4 regions of the Streptomyces sp. NPDC002520 genome follow, and region 1 is predicted to be linked to each of the others. Evidence: riboswitches for the same ligand, from Rfam matches in the RefSeq annotation. Region 1 holds a riboswitch; each other region holds the start of a gene.
What was found. Region 1 has a riboswitch for cyclic di-AMP ahead of ACWD5D_RS08135 (M23 family metallopeptidase). Riboswitches for the same ligand answer to the same signal wherever they lie in the genome.

Region 1 (3,200 bases):
ACGGCGACGTAGCGGGCCAGGCCCTCGCGGGCGGAGAAGTCGAGGGAGGCCCGCAGACGCTCGGGGGTGATGTTGGAGGCGGCGATCTGCCGGACCTTGCCCGCCTTCACCAGCTCGTCGAGGGCGCCGATGATCTCCTCGACCGGCACCTCGGGCTGGTCGAAGTGCGTGTAGTAGAGGTCGATGTAGTCGGTGTCCAGGCGGCGCAGGGACGCGTCGGCGGCGGCCTTGATGTTGGCGGCGGTGAGGCCCATGTACTCCGGGTGCTGGCTGACCTTGGTCGCGACGACGACGTCCGAGCGGTTGCCGCGCGCCTTGAGCCACTTGCCGATGATCGTCTCGGACTCGCCGCCCTTGTTGCCCTCGATCCACGCCGAATAGGAGTCGGCGGTGTCGACGAAGTTGCCGCCGGCGGCCGTGTAGGCGTCGAGGACGGCGAAGGAGGCCTCCTCGTCGGCGGTCCAGCCGAAGACGTTGCCACCGAGGGCCAGCGGGAAGACCTCGAGGTCGGAGGAGCCGAGCTTGCGCAGAGGGGAATGTGAAGCAGTCATGTTTCAGTTCAACTGCCACTTCCGCCCCACCCATTCCGGGTTCCTGCGAAGAGTGGGTGAAAACGCCCGGACGGACCACGTGCGTGCCCGGAGAACGGGACCTGCCCGAGAGCGGGACCTGCCCGGAGGACGGGACTTGCCCGGCCGGCCGGGCTCACACGGGCGGCGAAGGCGCACCCGGGCGGCCGGGCGCGCCGACGGCCCTGACGTCGGGGGGATGCCGCCAGGGCCGCCGGGGGCCGGTCATGGGGGGATCAGAACCGGCCGAGGCCCGGTCGCGAACGACCGGGCGTGGGCCGGGAGCGGGTCAGTGGCCGCTCAGGGGGTGAGACCCTTGCCGCGCAGCCACGCCGCCGGGTCGATGCCGGTGGACTGGCCGCCGGGGTGGACCTCCAGGTGGAGGTGCGGGCCGGTGACGTTGCCGGTGGCGCCGACGCGGCCGATGACCTCGCCGGTGGTGACCTTCTGGCCGGCGGAGACGGTGATCGAGGACTGGTGGCAGAACCACAGCTCGGTGCCGTCGTCGAGGGTGAGGACGGTGCGGTAGCCGTAGGCGCCGGCCCAGCCCGCCTCGGTGATCGTGCCGCCGTGGACGGCCTTGATGAGCGTGCCGGTGGGCGCGGCGAAGTCGAGGCCGGTGTGGTAGCCGGAGGACCACATGGAGCCGGGCTGACCGAAGGTGCCGGTGATGGTGTACGAGACGACCGGCAGCTTGAACTGCCGCGCCAGCGCGGCCAGGCGCTCCGCCTCGGCCTTCTTCCTGGCCTCGGCCTCCGCCTTCTCCTTCGCGGCGGCCGCCTTGGCGGCGGCCTCCTTCTTCGCCTTGGCGGCCGCGTCGGCGGCGGCCTTCTCGGCGGCGGCGGCCGCTGCCGCGGCGGCCTTGTCCTCGGCCCGGCTGTCGGCCTTGCTCTGCTGCTGCTCGGCCTGCGCCATGATCCGGTTGCGCAGGGCCTCGCCCGCGTCGGCGCCCTTCGCGCTGTCGGCGGAGGTCACGCCGACGTTGGTGAGGGAGGCGGTGGTGGCCTTGGGCGCGCCGGAGGAGTCGTCGAACAGGTGCTCGACGGAGTCCATGGAGGGCAGGTGGTCGGGCAGCGAGATGGACACCGGCGGCTTGCCGGTGTTCGCGCTGGCGATGCCGCCCGCACCGACGGCGGCGATGACACCGACGCCGAGGACGGTGGAGCTGCGGGCGAGTCCGCCGCGCTGCTTGGCGACGCGGTGCCGGCCGCGCACCGGGCGGATGGACTCCTCGGTGGGGTTCCACTCCTCCCAGGGACCCTCTTCGGGGCCGGGACCGCCGTAACCGAAGGTCTCGGGATCTCGCTGAGCGGGCACGAACGGGGCTTCTGGGGCAGGGCGGTTGGACGCCACGCGGGCGTACTCCTTTCCTTCCTTCGCCTACCGGGTTAGCTGACGGGTTCGGAGCAGGAAGGTCTCCTACGCGCGTATACCGGTCGTGAGTCAAGCAGTTCACGACGGCGTCCGCGTGATTCACCCCAAGGTGGTGGTTCCCCGGTTCCCTTGCGAGATTCGGCGTGTGCGCACGGAGCCGCCTCTTGTGACGGCTGGGACGACCGCGCTGCGTTATCGAACGTTAATAGACCCGGGCGCCAGATTCCAAGCCGTTCAAGCTGATCCTTAACACTCTCCGGGGTGGACGTACGCGTCAGGAACGGCGGAAAACGGGCGAGTTGGTCCACGTTCAGGAGTCACGCACTTTTTGATGGTGACTCAGATGTTATGCGGAGGGCTGCCACCCGATCACCGTGAGTGAGAGTCCGGCGAGGCCGTCGCCGTACGGCGGTCACGGTCGGCGGCGTGGTGCCGCGGGGGTCTTCGTACGGCCAGCAGCGCCATGTCGTCCGCCATCCCGCCGCCCGAATGCCGCCGCACCTCGGCGGCGAGCCGGCCGAGCAGGCTCCCCGGGTCCGGGCAGAGGCGTCCGGTGAGGCGGCGCGCGGGGTCGTAGAACCGGCCGTGGGCGTCCCGGGCCTCGGACAGGCCGTCGGTGTAGAACAGCAGGGTGGAGCCGCCCGGGAAATCGGTCTCGAACGCGCGGTCCGGCCACAGCCCCAGGTCGCTCATGCCGAGCGGCAGGGCGGGCTCGTGCACCGTGAGGGCGCGCAGGGTGCCGTCGGAGTGCAGCATCAGCGGCGGCGGGTGGCCGCGGTTGAGGATGCGGGCGACGCTGTCGTCGTGCGGGAGTTCGGCGAGCACGGCGGTGGTGAAGCCCTCGCAGGCGTCGGGCCCCTCCCGCCGGGTGTCCTCGCGGGCCAGCGCCCGCTCCAGCCGCGTGGCCACCGCCTCCAGCGTGGCCTCCTGCTCGGCGGCCTCCCGGAACGCCCCGATCACCACGGCCACGGCGGCGACCGCCCCCATGCCCTTGCCGCGCACGTCCCCGACGATCAGCCGTACGCCGTGCGGGCTGTCCTGCACCGCGTACAGGTCGCCGCCGATGAACGCGCCCTCCTGGGCCGCCTCGTATCGGGCCGCGATGTCGAATCCGCCGATCCGCGCGGCGGGTTCGGGCAGGACGGCGCGCTGAGCGGCCTCGGCGATCTGCCGGGCGGAGGCGAGCCGCTCGTCGCCACGGCGTACGACGCGGTTGATGACGAGGGCGAGGACGGCGACCGTGACGACGGTGACGGC
Region 2 (3,200 bases), on a different contig from region 1:
CTCCTCGGCGCCGCGAGCGCCCACGCGGCGGACGGCACCACCTGGGACAAGGTCGCCGAGTGCGAGAGCGGCGGCTCCTGGAGCGCCGACAACGGCAACGGGTACTACGGCGGCCTGCAGATCTCGCATGAGGACTGGGTCAAGTACGGCGGCACCCGGTACGCCGAGAACGCCGACCAGGCGAGCCGTTCGCAGCAGATCGCGGTCGCCGAGAAGATCCTTGCCGACCAGGGCACCACTCGCTGGGCCACCTGCGCCCTGCTCTCCGGGATGACCTCCGGCTCCGGTTCCGCGGACGCCGACACGGACGCCGGGGACTCCGACTCCCAGGGCTCGGGCAAGGGGCACTCCGGCCCCTCCTCCTCCGACTCCGACTCCCAGGGCGGCTCCGACTCCGGTAAGAAGTCCGACTCGTCCAGTTCATCCGATGAGCCGGGTTCACCGTCTTCGTCTTCCCCGTCCGACCCCTCGGTGGGTGCGACGGTCACGCCGTCCCCGGGTGTGAGCGAGGGTGCCGGTTTCGGCGGAGCCTATGAGGGTGCGGATGCCCACAAGTACGACAAGTCGACCTTGCCCGACTCCGGTGCGACACAGGGGGGCGAGGATTCGGCCGGCTCCGACCCTGTGACCGACGACTCGGGCAATTCGTGGCAGACCGGCGCTTCTTGGAGTCTGGTCGACACCGGCGCCCTCGACAGTGGCGGACGTCACCGTGGCGGTAGTGCGGACGAAAGCGTGACAAACGGTCAGAACGACCGCTCCGCGGGCCGCCACGCCTCCCGTGACGCGGACGGCTACACCGTCCGCGAGAACGACACGCTCGCCTCCATCGCCGACTCCCTTGACGTCGACGGCGGATGGCGCGCGCTGTACGCCCAGAACAAGAAGATCGTCGGCGCCGACCCGAACCACATCGCCCCCGGTCAGACCCTGCACATCGGTTCCTGAGAGGGCGGCGGACGGGGGGAGTTGGCGCCCCATTTCAGGCGCTGATGTCCGTTTTGGTGAAAGTGTGGGATGAGTCTCAGAAGCCCTGATCGTCTTTGAAATTCCGCCGAACGCCTGTCTACGGTCAAGGCCGCTCGTCACCACGAGCCCCGGCATCGCAACGCCGAATCCTGCCAGCGGTTGCCCGGGAACAGTCGACGCGTCACGCGCCGTAGGCAGGAGCGGGGGACCCAAGGTAAGCGCCGGATCCGGCAGTTGATGCCGCGACCGGCTTGGGGTGGAGCCGCGCCTTCCGGAAGACGGGAGGGGCGGCCGGGCAACTCAACCGGCCCGAACCCGACAGCTCACCTCGTAGGCGTCGGTGAGGGGATCGATCCATGCTGTTTTCCGGCAAGGGCAAGCACCGTCTGCCGTCCAAGGCCGTTCGCGCCGTCACGCTCGCCGGTGTCGCCGGCGCCGTCGTCGCCGCCCCGCTGATGGCGGCCGGCAACGCATCCGCCGCCACCGCCACCGAGTGGGACAAGGTCGCCCAGTGCGAGTCCGGTGGCAACTGGTCCATCAACACCGGCAACGGCTACTACGGCGGTCTGCAGTTCTCCGCCTCCACCTGGGCCGCGTACGGCGGCTCGGCCTACGCCTCCCGCGCCGACCTGGCCTCCGAGCAGCAGCAGATCACTGTCGCCGAGAAGGTCCTCGCCGCCCAGGGCAAGGGCGCCTGGCCGGTCTGCGGCACGGGCCTGTCCAGCACCCCCTACGGCGGCTCCGCTGCCGCCGCCCCCGCGAAGCCGGCCCCCGCCAAGCCCGCCGCGCCGAGCACCACCACCCGCTCCACCGACCGGCAGGCCGCCTCCCGCTCGGCGGACCGCCCGGCCGCGAGCAAGACCGTCACCACCCCGACCGGCAAGAAGGTCAAGAAGGGTGACGGCGAGTACAAGGTGGTCAAGGGCGACACCCTCAGCACCATCGCCGAGAAGCACGGTGTCAAGGGTGGCTGGAAGAAGCTGTTCGACCTGAACAAGGGCATCGTCGAGGACGCCGACCTCATCTACCCGGGTCAGCAGCTGCACCTGAAGTGACACAAGGCTCCGGCCGCCCCCGTCCCCACGGACTCCCGTCCCGGCGCGTGTTCCCCCGTACGCGCCGGGACGGGGTTTTTCATGAACCCCCTTTGTTCCGTTCATAAACAATGGGTACCGTCTGACTGTCTCTCCCGTCCACGGGACGGTCGGTCGGTGGCCGACGCCCCTGGGACGGTTAGGCTCTAGTCGCAAGGCACACCAGCCCCGCACTTCCAGCGTCACATCCATGAAGGAGATGCTCGTGCCGTCCATCGACGTCGTCGTAGCCCGGGAAATCCTGGACTCCCGAGGCAACCCCACGGTCGAGGTCGAGGTCGGCCTCGACGACGGCAGCACGGGTCGTGCCGCCGTTCCGTCCGGCGCCTCCACCGGCGCCTTCGAGGCCATCGAGCTCCGCGACGGTGACCCCAACCGCTACCAGGGCAAGGGCGTCGAGAAGGCCGTCCTCGCCGTCATCGAGCAGATCGGCCCGGAGCTCGTCGGCTACGACGCCACCGAGCAGCGCCTGATCGACCAGGCCATGTTCGACCTGGACGCCACCGACAACAAGGGCTCCCTCGGCGCCAACGCCATCCTCGGCGTCTCCCTCGCCGTCGCCCACGCCGCCTCCGAGGCCAGCGACCTGCCGCTGTTCCGCTACCTGGGCGGCCCGAACGCGCACCTGCTGCCGGTGCCGATGATGAACATCCTCAACGGCGGTTCGCACGCGGACTCCAACGTCGACATCCAGGAGTTCATGATCGCCCCGATCGGCGCGGAGTCCTTCTCCGAGGCGCTGCGCTGGGGTGCCGAGGTCTACCACACCCTGAAGAAGGTCCTGAAGAGCAAGGGCCTGGCCACCGGCCTCGGCGACGAGGGCGGCTTCGCCCCGAACCTCGGCTCCAACCGCGAGGCCCTCGACCTCATCCTCGAGGCCGTCAAGCAGGCCGGCTACGTCCCCGGAGAGCAGATCGCGCTCGCGCTCGACGTCGCCGCGTCCGAGTTCTACAAGGACGGCAAGTACGAGTTCGAGGGCAAGTCCCGCTCGGCCGCCGAGATGACCGAGTACTACGAGGAGCTCGTGGCGGCCTACCCGCTCGTCTCCATCGAGGACCCGCTGTTCGAGGACGACTGGGCCGGCTGGAAGGTCCTCACCGACAAGCTCGGCGACAAGGTCCAGATCGTCGGCGACGA
Region 3 (3,200 bases), on a different contig from region 1:
CCGTCAACGCGGCCTCCATGCTGGCTGTCCTGGGACTGGGCGCCCAGGGGGGCGAGGAGATCGTCCTCGCCTCCGACGCCGAGGGCGCGGACGTCGCCCTGGACCGTCTGGCCAAGCTGGTCTCCGAGGGCCTCGAGGAACTGCCCGAGACCGTCTGAGCACCGACGCACGGAACGCGGAAGCCGCGTCGCCCTTTGCGGGCGGCGCGGCTTTCGTGCTTCACCGAAGGCTGCACGGACGACTTGACAGGAAATCGCGTAAATCGCGGACGCACGAGAATTCGGGCAGCAGAAATACACCCCCGCAGAATTACTCTTCTTTGTATACGGCGGCGATGTTAATGCCGTGGGCGCGACATGTTTACGGCATGTTGCGAAGTCCTCACGCGCCCCTGGCGGTCCGTGCCGCCGGAAAAGCGCAACCGGTGCGCGAGTGCCGCGCGCTCGGTGTGCAGCGCCGTGACCGCCCGCGCGCGCTCGCCGTCGCCGCGCGCCACCGCGTCCACGATGGCGCCGTGCTCCGCCCAGGACTCCACCGGGCTCGGCGGCGCGTCCACCGTGTACATCCAGGCGATCTTGTGCCGTAGCTGGGTGAGCGCCGAGGTCAGCGCCTGGCTGCCGCAGGCCTGGGCGAGCGTCTCGTGGAACCAGCCGCCGAGCGAGCGCAGATCCTCGCTGCGGCCCCGGTCGGCCCGCTCCTGACCCAGCCTGACCAGGCCGCGCAGCACCTTCAGGTGGGCCTCGGTGCGCCGCTGCGCGGCCCGGGCGGCACCGAGCGGCTCCAGCAGCAGGCGCATCTCCAGCAGGTCGGCGGCCTCCTGCTCGGTCGGCTCGGCCACGCACGCGCCGGCGTGCCGCCGGGTCACCACGAAGCCCTCGGCCTCCAGGGTGCGCAGGGCCTCGCGGACGGGGACGCGCGAGACGCCGTAGCGGCGGGCGAGGACTTCTTCGGTGAGGCGGCTGCCGCGCTCGTGGACACCCGTGACGATGTCGTCCCGGATCGCCGTGCACACCGAGTGTGCCGGAATACGCATGACCGACCTCCGTCTTAATCCCCGCGAAACGTCGACGATGGACGTCTGTTCAGTGACTGTATTCCAATCAGCGGGAATTTCCGACGGCGGGCCAGAATCCATGGATATTTTTTGGCCAGCCGACCGGGGAAGCGGTACGGGATACGGCGAAAGCCCCGACTCGGGTGAGCCGGGGCTTTCGGGGTGCGGTGCGTTTCGCGGGGCCGTCGCTTCAGAACGCCGTGCACTCCGTCGCTTCAGCACACCATGTGCTTCGGCATGCCGCGCGGGACCGTCAGACGGCCACGCCGTGCTTGCGGAGGTAGGCGACCGGGTCGACGTCCGAGCCGTACTCGGGGGTCGTCCGGGCCTCGAAGTGCAGGTGCGGGCCGGTGACGTTGCCGGTCGCGCCGGACAGGGCGATCTGCTGGCCCGGGACGACCCGCTGGCCCACGCTGACGCCGATGGACGACAGGTGACCGTACTGGGTGTACATGCCGTCGGCCATCCGGATCACGATCTGGTTGCCGTATGCCCCGCCCCAGCCGGTGGAGACGACGGTGCCCGAGCCGACCGCGTGGACCGACGTCCCGCTGGCCGCGTGGAAGTCGATGCCGGTGTGGGAGCCGGAGGACCACAGGGAGCTGCCCGCCATGTAGCCGGTGGAGACGTACGAGTGCGCGATCGGGGCGACGAAGGCGTTCAGGCGCTTGCGCTCCGCCTCGCGGGCGGCGCGGACCTTGGCCTCCCGTGCCTCCTTCGCACGCTCGGCGGCTGCCTCGGCGGCGGCCTCCTCGGCGGCCTTCCGCTCGGCGGTGGCCTTCTGGGCGGCGGCCTGCGCGTCGATCTCCTCGGCGAGCGTGTCGCTGACGGTGATGACGGGAGTGAGACCGGTCTGCTCGACGGAGTTCTCCGCGGCGACGGCGGGTGAGGCCGCGAGGGTACCGACGACGCCGGTGGTGGTGGTGAGGGCCGCGATGCCAGCCGCCTGAGCGGTGGTGCGCTTGACCCGGCCGGGCTTGCGATGCTTCCCGGAGGCGCACATGAACGCCATGAAGTGGCTGGTCCTTTCCTTCCCTCTCGCCTACCGGGTTAGCTGACGGGTTCGGAGCAGGAAGGTCTCCTACGGACTCCCTCGCTCACGCGCGGGCGTCCGATTCACCCCAGGGACTGCGGTTGGGTCCCCGGCTCCCCTGGCTCGCGCCGTACGGGGACTCGGCGATGACTGTCCGGTGCCGCGGGCGCGGCGCACTGCCTGACGAACAGCCCGGAAGACGCTAAAGGGGGCGGCTCGCGATGCCCAAACGGATCCGGGTTTTTGTAGCGCATCCCACAGAGCAGACAGGCAACCTCCATACCAATCCGGACATCTGGGGAACGTTGCCTCAGCACGCCGCAGAACAGCACGGGCCCTGACGACCCGTCGGTCGCCAGGGCCCCGTGTACAGCCCTGCGCGCGGCCGCACACGCGCGTGCGGCCGTCGCCGTGCTCCGCGGTCCCTACTCGGCGGCCACGACGGTGACTTCACCGATGCCGAGCGCCTCGACCGGCGCCTTGATCTGGGCGGCGTCACCGACGAGGACAGTCACCAGGCGGTCCACCGGGAAGGCGTTCACGACCGCCGCGGTGGCCTCCACGGTGCCGGTGGCGGCCAGCTGCCGGTACAGCTGCGCCTGGAAGTCGTCGGGCAGCTGCTGCTCGACCTGGTCGGCCAGCGTGCTCGCGACGGCCGCCGCGGTCTCGTACTTCAGCGGCGCCACCCCGACGAGGTTCTGCACGGCGACGTCCCGCTCGGCGTCGGTCAGGCCCTCCGCCGCGAGCGTGCGCAACACCGTCCACAGGTCCTCGAGCGCGGGACCGGTGTTCGGGGTGTCCACGGAGCCGCTGATGGCGAGCATCGAGGCGCCCCCAGCCCCTCCGGCGGAGGCGGGAGCCACAGAACGGAGGACCTGCCCGAAGGCCCGCACACCGTAGGTGTAGCCCTTCTCCTCGCGCAGGACCCGGTCCAGGCGGGAGGTGAGGGTGCCGCCGAGGCAGTAGGTGCCGAGCACCTGCGCGGGCCACACCCGGTCGTGCCGGTCGGGGCCGACCCGGCCGATGAGCAGCTGGGTCTGGACGGCGCCGGGCCGGTCCACGATGACGACGCGGCCGGTGTCGTCGGCGGACACCGGCGGCACGGGCCGCGGC
Region 4 (3,200 bases), on a different contig from region 1:
TAGTCCGCCACCTCGAAGGGCAGGTGGAGCCTCACCGAGGACAAGGGGTGGAACAGCGGCTCGATGGCGGACCGGTGGGAGGGCACCGTCACCCACGCCGTCAGCGCGCGCCGCACGTCCGACCAGGCGGTGGGCCCGGCCGCCAGCAGCGCGTCCAGGGTGGGCCGGGCGAGCAGGGAGACGTACGGGGAGCCGAGTTCGGCGGCCGCGGCGCCCGCGTCGAGGACGTGGTCACCGAGCCGGACGCCGACCCTCCGCTCCGCGCTGCCGGAGGGCGAGAACACGCCGTAGGGAAGGTTGTGCGGACCGAAGGGGTCGCCCTCGGGGACGTCGAAGGGGGGCATGGGGTACTGCCTCGCTCTCATCCGGGCCATGCATGGCGCTGTGTTCCATGTGGTCGCGCCACACGTTACGGCTGAGGTGCGGGTCTTGGGCAGTGCCTCCAGGGCTGCCCCGGCGGTGTCTCAAGAGTTCGCGATGTCCGAATAGGCCTTGCCGGAGGGCCACAGACCTCCGCGTCCTTCAGCCCTCGCGTCCTTCAGACCTCCTCGGCCGCCCGCTGCCACTCCAGGCCCCCGCGCCCGTCGTCCGTCACCACGCCCGCCCCCGCTCCGTCACATCGCCTCGCGCACAACGTAACGCCCGCCACGGACAAGCCGGGCCGCACGTGGGACCCGGCGGCGCACAAGTCCGGTGACCACGCGGTGAGTCGAGGGTGTGCGCGGTCCGTATTCTCTGATCATGGCCGCACCTCCTCCCGCGTACTCACTGATCGCCACCGACCTGGACGGAACGCTGCTGCGCGGCGACGACACCGTCTCCGACCGGTCGCGTGCCGCGCTCGCGCGGGCGGCGCGCGCCGGTGCGAGCCATCTGGTGGTGACGGGGCGCCCGGTCCCGCGGGTACGGCCGCTGCTGGACGTCCTCGGCTCCACCGGGCTCGCGGTGTGCGGGCAGGGCGCGCAGGTCTACGACGCCGGGGCCGACCGCCTCCTGTGGTCGGTCAGGCTGGACCGGGAACTGGCCGAGGTCGCGCTCGGCAAGATCGAGGCCGAGGTGGGGCAGGTGTACGCGGCCGTCGACCAGGACGGGGTGGACGGGCTCACGCTGATCGAGCCCGGGTATCTGATGCCGCACCCGACCCTGCCCGCCGTGCGGGTCGGCCGGCGCGACGACCTGTGGTGCGAGCCCATCAGCAAGGTGCTGCTGCGCCATCCCGGGCTGTCCGACGATGAGTTGGCGGAGGTCGCGCGCGCGGTGGTGGGCTCGCTCGCGACAGTCACGATGTCGGGGCCGGGGACCGTGGAGCTCCAGCCGTGCGGTGTCACCAAGGCGACGGGCCTCGCGCTGGCCGCCGGGCATCTCGGGGTCCTCGCCGAACAGGCCCTCGCCTTCGGCGACATGCCCAACGACATCCCCATGTTCGACTGGGCCGCCCGCGGTGTCGCCATGGCCAACGCCCACCCCGAACTCAAGGCCGTCGCCGACGAGGTCACGAAGTCGAACGAGGACGACGGCATCGCCGTCGTCCTCGAAAGACTGTTTCCGGTCGGCTGACCGGAGGCTCAGCAGGGCCTGCCGCTGTGTGGATCAGTAGGCGCCGTTGACGTTGTCGATCGACCCGTAGCGCGCGGCCGCGTAGTTGCAGGCGGCCGTGATGTTCGCGACCGGGTCGTAGGGGTCGTAGGCCGTGCCCGCCACGTGGTAGGTGTTGAAGGTCGGGTCGATGACCTGGAGCAGGCCCTTGGACGGGATGCCCTTGGCGGCGTTGGAGTCCCAGAGGTTGATGGCCTTCGGGTTGCCCGACGACTCACGCATGATGTTGCGGTAGATGCCGTTGTACGTGCCCGGGATCTTCTTCTCGCCCATGATCGCGAGCGACTCGCGGATCCAGCCGTCGAGGTTGTTCGGGTACCCGGCGAGGGTCGTGGACGGCGTGGAGGTGGTCGAGCCGGCGGCCGAGGCAGTGGTGGCGCCGAGGATCGGAAGGGCGAGCACGGCGGCGCCGGTACCGGCGACGGTGAGCGTGCGGAAGAGGCGGGTCGAGCGGGTGCGGCGGAACTGAGCGGCAGCGGGCATGGCGTTGTCCTCTCCGGCGCCTGCGAGGTGAGCTGTCGGGTTCGGGCGGGGAGGTGCCCGGCCGCGCCGCCAGGCCCGTTGGGCACTGGAGGTGGTGCGACTTCACCCCTAGCCGTTCCGGTGCGACATGTGCCGACCGGTCCGGCGACTTCCCTGGGTCCCCCGCTCCTGCCGTACGAAATGAGTTCGTCGAGTGGGTGGTGTCAGACGCGGCAGGATTCGGCGTCCGTCTGACGGCCCGGAACGTATGCGAGAGCACATGTCCGGAACAAGTGGTGGATTCACATGAAGTGGTAGTTGACCTTGGAATGTGCCAATTGGGGTAATTGATCCTTTGCGGTTGCCAATACTCAACTGCCCGATGGGGCAAGGCGGGAGGGGTGGTCGGGTCGGTGGGGTCGCCGAGGGGGGTGAGTGACCCAATTCACGAAGCGGCAAATTCCGCAAAACCAGACATAGGGGATTAACGGGATTCGCGCTCAATGAGGTCATTGGAGGGTTTCTGTCCCCTTGGGTCCGGAACCTCTGGGGCGGTGTACTTCGCCGAAGGGGGGTGAGGCGGTCTCCGGATCGCCTCCGGGGTGCGGCTTCGAGGTCTGTGGAGCCGCCTTCGGGCTCGCTCCCGGAGTCGCACTCGGGGGCGTCGAACGCGCGCACGGTCGGCGTGGCGCCCGACGGTGGGGTGCATCGTCCTATTAAGTCGATGAATGTCCGTTCTTATTGAATGATCGACAACATAACGGCCGTGATCCCGATACCGCCCGGGCTGGACCGGTGGGTGCTATCGGTGATCGAAAGAGGACCGGATACGCTGACTTGAGTGATGGCAGCGACCTATCGACAAGCCGTGTAATCGCCAGCAGACACCAGCAGACAGGAGACCCCTCGTGACCGTCGTCGGGCCGTTCGGGCTGAGCGTGCGGGACCAGGCTCTGGAAGCCGATGTCCAGGCCGGATTGACGGCTGTCGAGGAAGGCTTGCTCGAGGCCACCAAGAGCGAGGTCCCGTTCATCACGGAGGCCGCGCAACACCTGGTACGGGCCGGCGGGAAGCGCTTCCGGCCGCTGCTCGTGATGCTGGCCGCCCAGTTCGGCGACCCCTACGCGCCGCGCGTCGTGCCG

Region 2: it holds a riboswitch for cyclic di-AMP, as region 1 does, so the genes downstream of both, ACWD5D_RS18110 (transglycosylase family protein) here and ACWD5D_RS08135 (M23 family metallopeptidase) in region 1, are expected to answer to the same signal.
Region 3: it holds a riboswitch for cyclic di-AMP, as region 1 does, so the genes downstream of both, ACWD5D_RS00535 (M23 family metallopeptidase) here and ACWD5D_RS08135 (M23 family metallopeptidase) in region 1, are expected to answer to the same signal.
Region 4: it holds a riboswitch for cyclic di-AMP, as region 1 does, so the genes downstream of both, ACWD5D_RS26340 (transglycosylase SLT domain-containing protein) here and ACWD5D_RS08135 (M23 family metallopeptidase) in region 1, are expected to answer to the same signal.

What each region holds. Positions count from the first base shown of each region.
Region 1 covers NZ_JBSFXG010000003.1:460,622-463,821, reverse strand. The annotation lists gene ACWD5D_RS08140 (aldo/keto reductase) at 1-551, opposite strand, end outside; gene ACWD5D_RS08135 (M23 family metallopeptidase) at 870-1,922, opposite strand; cyclic di-AMP (ydaO/yuaA leader) riboswitch at 1,932-2,097, opposite strand; gene ACWD5D_RS08130 (PP2C family protein-serine/threonine phosphatase) at 2,313-3,200, opposite strand, start outside.
Region 2 covers NZ_JBSFXG010000011.1:147,029-150,228, forward strand. The annotation lists gene ACWD5D_RS18105 (transglycosylase family protein) at 1-948, shown strand, start outside; cyclic di-AMP (ydaO/yuaA leader) riboswitch at 1,146-1,321, shown strand; gene ACWD5D_RS18110 (transglycosylase family protein) at 1,326-2,024, shown strand; gene eno (phosphopyruvate hydratase) at 2,263-3,200, shown strand, end outside.
Region 3 covers NZ_JBSFXG010000001.1:128,111-131,310, reverse strand. The annotation lists gene ACWD5D_RS00545 (HPr family phosphocarrier protein) at 1-158, shown strand, start outside; gene ACWD5D_RS00540 (GntR family transcriptional regulator) at 338-1,033, opposite strand; gene ACWD5D_RS00535 (M23 family metallopeptidase) at 1,308-2,066, opposite strand; cyclic di-AMP (ydaO/yuaA leader) riboswitch at 2,079-2,243, opposite strand; gene ACWD5D_RS00530 (M16 family metallopeptidase) at 2,513-3,200, opposite strand, start outside.
Region 4 covers NZ_JBSFXG010000020.1:153,221-156,420, forward strand. The annotation lists gene fahA (fumarylacetoacetase) at 1-344, opposite strand, end outside; gene ACWD5D_RS26335 (HAD family hydrolase) at 742-1,557, shown strand; gene ACWD5D_RS26340 (transglycosylase SLT domain-containing protein) at 1,591-2,079, opposite strand; cyclic di-AMP (ydaO/yuaA leader) riboswitch at 2,084-2,281, opposite strand; gene ACWD5D_RS26345 (polyprenyl synthetase family protein) at 2,967-3,200, shown strand, end outside.